Regions from separate parts of the Dactylosporangium sp. CS-033363 genome, predicted to be linked through region 1. Evidence: riboswitches for the same ligand, from Rfam matches in the RefSeq annotation. Region 1 holds a riboswitch; the other holds the start of a gene.
The links. A riboswitch is a leader RNA that binds a small molecule or an ion and turns the genes downstream of it on or off. The one in region 1 is predicted to bind glycine.
Positions count from the first base shown of each region.

Region 2: another riboswitch for glycine. It lies ahead of gcvP (aminomethyl-transferring glycine dehydrogenase); the one in region 1 lies ahead of ACQPZ4_RS38960 (L-serine ammonia-lyase).

Region 1 covers NZ_CP192032.1:8,468,764-8,472,158, reverse strand. Annotated here, with positions in the region: gene ACQPZ4_RS38975 (LLM class flavin-dependent oxidoreductase) at 1-450, opposite strand, end outside; partial or broken gene ACQPZ4_RS38970 (GDSL-type esterase/lipase family protein) at 869-1,150, shown strand; gene ACQPZ4_RS38965 (AbfB domain-containing protein) at 1,269-1,424, shown strand; glycine riboswitch at 1,460-1,553, shown strand; glycine riboswitch at 1,554-1,652, shown strand; gene ACQPZ4_RS38960 (L-serine ammonia-lyase) at 1,681-3,021, shown strand; gene ACQPZ4_RS38955 (MMPL family transporter) at 3,038-3,395, shown strand, end outside.
Region 2 covers NZ_CP192032.1:7,473,045-7,476,439, forward strand. Annotated here, with positions in the region: gene gcvP (aminomethyl-transferring glycine dehydrogenase) at 1-2,070, opposite strand, end outside; glycine riboswitch at 2,146-2,246, opposite strand; partial or broken gene ACQPZ4_RS34610 (nucleotidyltransferase domain-containing protein) at 2,280-2,939, shown strand; gene ACQPZ4_RS34615 (nucleotidyltransferase domain-containing protein) at 3,003-3,395, shown strand, end outside.

The DNA.
Region 1 (3,395 bases):
GAACCCGCCGATCAGCAGCGGCGGGCCTCCGAGCGGGCCGATGGGCGTCATCGGGTACGGCGCCCCGCCCCAGATCGCCCGCAGGTCGCCCAGCATCCGGTCCATCACCGCGCCGCGCTGCGAGAGCGGAACGCCCGCGGCGGCGTGGTCGTCCTCGCGCCCGCCGACGCCGACGCCCAGCCGGAACCGGCCGCCGGACATCAGGTGCAGCGTGGCCGCCTGCTTGGCCAGCAGCGCCGTGCCGCGCAGCGGGGCGAGCAGGACCTCGGTCTGCAGCCGGATGCGGGTGGTGGCGCCGGCGAGGGCGGCCAGGGCGACGAGCGGTTCGGGGTTGTCGTAGGCGAGCCGGTCCAGCAGCGCGACGCTCGCGAAACCGGCGGCTTCGGCGCGGCGGGCCCAGTCGAGCAGCCGCGGCGGGTCGCTGACGGGCAGGCCAAGGCCAAGTTCCATGATGTGGTACTCCCTGTGGGTGGGCAGCGGACATCCAGCGCTGTCGCCACCTCCTCCTCGCGACTGTTGCGAGGTCCCGCCCCCATCTGCGACGTGTCTCCACGGGGGCGGAATTCGGAGTTCCAACGGGAAGTGTACAGCGGCCGCCACCGTCGCGGCGCTCCTTGTCGCACCGGCTGCCGCGCACGCGGAGTCCAACGGCGGCACGCGCATCCTGCCGCTCGGCGACTCGATCACCGACGGCTTCAACGTGCCCGGCGGCTACCGGATCAACCTGTGGCGCGCCCTCGCGAGCGCCGGGCACCCGGTCGACTTCGTCGGCTCGCAGTTCAACGGGCCGGCCGACCTGCCCGACCACGACCACTAGGGGCACCCTGGCTGGCGCATCGAGCAGGTCGACGCCAACGCCACCGCCTGGGTGCAGGGCACCGCCCCGCGCAGCGTGCTCATCCACCTCGGCACCAACGACGTCATCCAGAACTACGACCTCGGCAACGCGCCCGCGCGGCTCTCCGCGCTCGTCGACCACGTGCGCGCGGCCGCGCCCGGGGCGGACGTGTTCGTCGCCTCGATCATCCCGCTGTCGGACGCGGGGCGGGAGGCGGCGGCGCGCACGTTCAACGCGACCATCCCGGGCATGGTGGCCGGCAAGGGATCCAAGGTCCACTACGTCGACATGCACGCCGCGCTCACCACCGCCGACCTGGCCGACGGGGTGCATCCCACCCGCGGCGGGTACGACAAGATGGCCGCCCGCTGGGCCGCCGCCCTGGCGTCCGTGCCGGGTTCGGCCGGCGACGACGGCGCCGCCACCACGCGTGCGGCTGGCGTCCTGGAACTTCCCGGGCTCCTACCTGCGGCACATCAACTCCGAGCTGTGGCTGGCCACGCCGGGCGGATCGGCCACCCAGGACAACCCGAACAGCCTCGTGCCGGACATCACCCGGTCCGTTGCCGCGCCCTGGGCACCGTAGTACGGTCGGCCCGACAACCGCATAAGCACGCCGTTTCACCTGCGACGGGAGAGTCCCCTGGCAACAGGGGCGCCGAAGGAGCAACACCCTCCCCGGGAATCTCTCAGGCCCACGTACCGCCGCGGGTAGGCGACTCTGAAAAGCCGGGACGCCGCGTCCCGCGCCCACGGTGCAAACCGCCTGTCAAAGCGGTGAAGCTCTCAGGCATTCGATGACAGAGCGGGGAGGCCCACCCTCGACACCAGGGGAGCCTTCCGTGACGCTCAGCGCCTTCGACCTGTACTCCATCGGCATCGGCCCGTCCAGCTCGCACACGGTCGGGCCGATGCGCGCCGCCCGCCGCTTCGCCGCCCGCCTGGCCGACGACGGGCTGCTGCCGCGGGTCCGGCGGGTCAAGGCCGAGCTGTTCGGCTCGCTCGGCGCGACCGGGCACGGCCACGGCTCGCCGAAGGCGGTCCTGCTCGGGCTGGAGGGCGCCGACCCGGCCACCGTGGACACCGAGGCCGAGGCGGGGCGCGACGGGCGGATCGCGCTCCTCGGCCGGCACGACATCGCGTTCGATCCAGACGCCGATCTTGTACTGCACCGTCGCCGCAGCCTCCCCGAGCACCCCAACGGCATGCGCTTCACCGCGTGGGACGGGGCGGGGGAGGAGCTGCTGGCGCGCACGTACTTCTCCGTCGGCGGCGGCTTCGTGGTCGGCCCGGACGGGGTGATCGCCGAGGCCGACGTGCCGCTGAAGTTCCCGTTCACCACGGGCGGCGAGCTGCTGGCCCACTGCGAGGGGCGCTCGATCTCGGACGTGATGCTGGCCAACGAGCTGTCCTGGCGCTCGGAGCCTTTGATCCGGGCCGAGCTGCTGCACATCTGGTCGGTGATGCAGGAGTGCGTGCGCAACGGCTGCACCCGCGCGGAGGGCGTCCTGCCCGGGGGCCTTCGCGTTCGCCGCCGTGCGCCCAAGCTCTTCGTCGATTTGTCCCACAAATCGGATATGTCCGACCCGCTGCACGTCATGGACTGGCTCAACCTGTACGCCCTGGCCGTCAACGAGGAGAACGCCTCCGGCGGCCGGGTCGTCACCGCGCCCACCAACGGCGCCGCCGGCATCATCCCGGCCGTGCTGCACTACTACACGCAGTTCGTGCCCGGCGCCGACGACGACGGCGTGGTGCGGTTCCTGCTCGCCGCCGCGGCCGTCGGGATCATCATCAAGGGCAACGCCTCGATCTCCGGGGCCGAGGTCGGCTGCCAGGGCGAGGTCGGCTCGGCCTGCGCGATGGCCGCGGCCGGGCTCTGCGAGGCGCTCGGCGGCACCCCCGGCCAGGTCGAGAACGCGGCCGAGATCGGCCTCGAGCACAACCTGGGCCTGACCTGCGACCCGGTCGGCGGCCTGGTGCAGATCCCGTGCATCGAGCGCAACGCGATCGCCAGCGTCAAGGCGGTCAACGCGGCCCGGCTCGCCCTCAACGGCGACGGCGCGCACCACGTCACCCTCGACAAGGTGGTCAAGACCATGCGCGAGACCGGCCGCGACATGTCCGTGAAGTACAAGGAGACCGCGCGGGGAGGCCTGGCCGTCACCGTCATCGAGTGCTAGTGAGAAGCTTTCGTCCATGGCACTGGGTGTGGTGGCGCGCATCGGACGGTTCTGCTTCCGGCACCGCTGGTCGGTGATCGGCCTCTGGCTGGTCGTGGTCGTGCTCGGCGGGCTCAGTTTCGGGCCGGTGTTCTCGGCGATCGCCGACCCGAGCAACCCCAAGCACGTCGAGTCGATCGGCGGCATGGACGCCATCGCCACCGGCAACGACTCCAGCGGCACCGTCATCGGCCTGCTCGACGACGTCGACCCGAAGGCGCCCGCGGTCAAGACGGCCGTCGACGCCGCCGCGGCCGATCTCGCCGGGGCGGCCGGGGTGACCTCGGTGGCCACCCCGTTCTCGGTCCCCGCGGCGCAGGCCCCGGCCTACCTGG
Region 2 (3,395 bases), 1.0 Mb from region 1:
GTGCAGGTTCAGGTGCGACACGTCCGCGCCGAACTTGCCGGGCTTGGCGAAGCCGAGCAGCGCGTTGAGGTTCGCGCCGTCGACGTAGACCTGCCCGCCGGCCTCGTGGACCTTGCCGCACAGCTCCGCGATCGCGGTCTCGTAGACGCCGTGCGTCGACGGGTAGGTCACCATGATCGCCGCGAGCCGGTCGCGGTGCTGCTCGATCTTGCGGTCCAGGTCGGCGAGGTCGACGTTGCCGAGCTCGTCGCAGGCCACCACCGCGACCCGCATGCCGGCCATGACCGCGCTCGCCGCGTTGGTGCCGTGGGCGCTCGACGGGATCAGGCACATGTCGCGGTCCGTGTCACCGCGATCCATGTGGTACCCCCTGATCGCCAGCAACCCCGCCAGCTCCCCCTGCGAACCGGCGTTGGGCTGCAGGCTCACGGCGTCGTACCCGGTCACCTCGGCCAGCCAGCGCTCGAGGTCGTCGATCAGCCGGCGGTACCCCTGGGTCTGCCCGACCGGCGCGAACGGGTGCACGTCGGCGAACTCGGGCCAGGTGATCGGCTCCATCTCGGCCGTCGCGTTGAGCTTCATGGTGCAGGAGCCCAGCGGGATCATGCCGCGGTCGAGCGCGTAGTCCTTGTCCGAGAGCCTGCGCAGGTACCGCAGCATCGCCGTCTCGGAGCGGTGGCTGGAGAACACGGGGTGCGTGAGGTACGCCGACGCGCGGCGCAGTTCCGCCGGCACGGCGTCGGCGGTGTCGAGCTCGGTGACGTCGGCGTGCGCCAGACCGAACGCGGCGAGCACGTCGCGCAGATGGCCGAAGGTGGTCGTCTCGTCGCAGGCGATGCCGATCCGGTCGGCGTCGACGCGCCGGAGGTTGATCCCGCGCTCCGCGGCGGCGGCGACGATTCGATCGGCCTCAGCCGGTACCAGAGCGGAAACCGTGTCGAAGAAGGCACCGTGCTCGACGGTGATCCCGCCCGCGCGCAGCCCCGCGGCCAGGCGGGCGGCCATGTCGTGGGTGCGCGCCGCGATCTCCCGCAGCCCGTCGGGGCCGTGGTAGACCGCGTACATGCTGGACATGACGGCGAGCAGCACCTGCGCGGTGCAGATGTTGCTGGTCGCCTTCTCGCGGCGGATGTGCTGCTCGCGGGTCTGCAGCGCGAGGCGGTAGGCCGGGGCGCCGCCCGCGTCCTTGGACACGCCGACGAGCCGGCCGGGCAGGGTGCGCTCCAGGCCCTGGCGGACCGAGATGTAGCCGGCGTGCGGGCCGCCGAAGCCCATCGGCACGCCGAGGCGCTGGGCGCTGCCGACGGCGACGTCCGCGCCGATCGCGCCCGGCTCGCGCAGCACGCACAGCGCCAGCAGGTCGGCGGCGACGGTGACGATCGCGCCCCGCTCGTGGGCCTCGGCGACGATCGCCTCGTGGTCGCGGACCGCGCCCGACGCGCCCGGGTACTGCAGGTGCAGCCCGAACAAGGCCTCCGGAAGCTCATCGGTGCCCAGGTCGAGCACGCGCACCTCGATGCCGAGCGGCTCGGCCCGGGTCCGGATCACGGCGAGCGTCTGCGGCAGCACGTCGGCGTCCACGACGTACACGTCGGCCTTGACCTTGGACGAGCGCCGCGCGAGCGTCATCGCCTCCGCGGCCGCGGTCGCCTCGTCCAGCAGCGACGCACCGGCGACGGGCAGCCCGGTCAGGTCGGCCACGACGGTCTGGAAGTTCAGCAGCGCCTCGAGGCGCCCCTGAGAGATCTCCGGCTGGTACGGCGTGTAGGCCGTGTACCACGAAGGGTCCTCGAGCACGTTGCGCACGATCACGGGCGGGGTGTGCGTCCCGTAGTACCCGACGCCGATCATCGACACGAGCGGCCGGTTCGCCGACGCGAGCGCCCGCAGCTCGGCGAGCACCTCGGCCTCGGACGCGGCCGGCGGAAGGTCGAGCGGCTGGTGCCACCGGATCGAGCCGGGGATGGCGGCGCTCATGAGCTCCTCGACCGTCTCGTACCCGACGGTCTTGAGCATGCGGGCCTGCTCGTCGGCGCTGGGGCCGATGTGCCGCGCGGCAAAATTGGACATAGCCACACTCTCTGGGTCGCGGACAGGGGCGGACGGATGCGCGTCCTCCCCCTCTGTCGCTTACTCCAGAGGTGCCAACCCGATGCGGTCCTTTGTGCCTGAGAGGTTCCGGGGAGGATTTGCCCCTTCGGCGCCGCTGCCGCGTGACACGCAGCGATCTCTCCCGCACGGGTATTGCCGGCACACCTACCCTACCAACTGTGCAGGACTTGACCATCGTGGCGAAGCACACGATCTACTCCGCGATCGTCGGCTCCCGCGCGTACGGCCTGGCCGGCCCGGGTTCCGACACCGATCGCAGGGGCGTGTTCCAGACCCCGACGGCCGCGTTCTGGTCCTTGGACAAGCCTCCCACACACGTGGAGGGCCCGCTTCCCGAGCAGTTCTCGTGGGAGGTCGAGCGCGCCTGCACCCTGGCCCTGGCGGCCAACCCGACCGTGTGGGAGTGCCTGTCCTCGCCGCTGGTCGAGCACCTCACGGACGCGGGCCGGGCGCTGCTGGACCTGCGCCCGGCGTTCCTGTCCCGCCGCGCCGCCCGCACGTACGGCGACTACGCCCGCAACCAGCTCGACCGCCTGACCGCCGCCCGCAACCGCACCGGCGAGGTCAACTGGAAGCAGGCCATGCACATGATCCGCCTCCTGCGCGCGGGCGCCCACGTCCTGCGCACGGGCGAGGTCCTGGTGGACGTGTCCGCGCTCCGGGACGACCTGCTGGCCATCCGCCGCGGGGAGCTCGGCTGGGCGGAGTTCGAGACCCTGGCTGCTTCGCTGAGCGCCGGCCTGCGGGCGGCCGAGGCGGCGTCCCGCCTGCCGGAGGACCCGGACCGCGCGGCGGTCGACCGCTTCCTGACCGCCCTGCGTGGCGGCACGGCGACGGTGGCCGCCGCTCCTGCCCCTGCTGCTGCTGTCCCCGTTGCCGTTCCGGAGGGCATCCCGGCGTGGGCGGGCGAGGTGGCCGACGAGCACCCGTACCCGCTGGCGTTCGCCACGGTGAGCGGCGCCCACCTGTACGGCTTCGCGTCGGTGGACTCGGACCTGGACCTGCGGGCGTGCCACATCCTGCCGCTGCACGAGGTGGTCGGCGTGGACACCGGCCCGGAAACGGTCCAGATCGACGGCATGCGGGAGGGCATGGAGCTGGACGTAGTGAGCCAGGAGCTGGCGAAGTTCATCCGACTCCTGCTCCGCCCGAACGGCTACGTCCTGGAGCAGCTGCTGTCGCCGCTGGTGGTCCGCACGTCACCGCTGCACGACGAGCTGAAGTCCCTGGCCGCCGACTGCCTGACCGCTGGGCATGCCCGCCACTACCTGGGCTTCGCGACC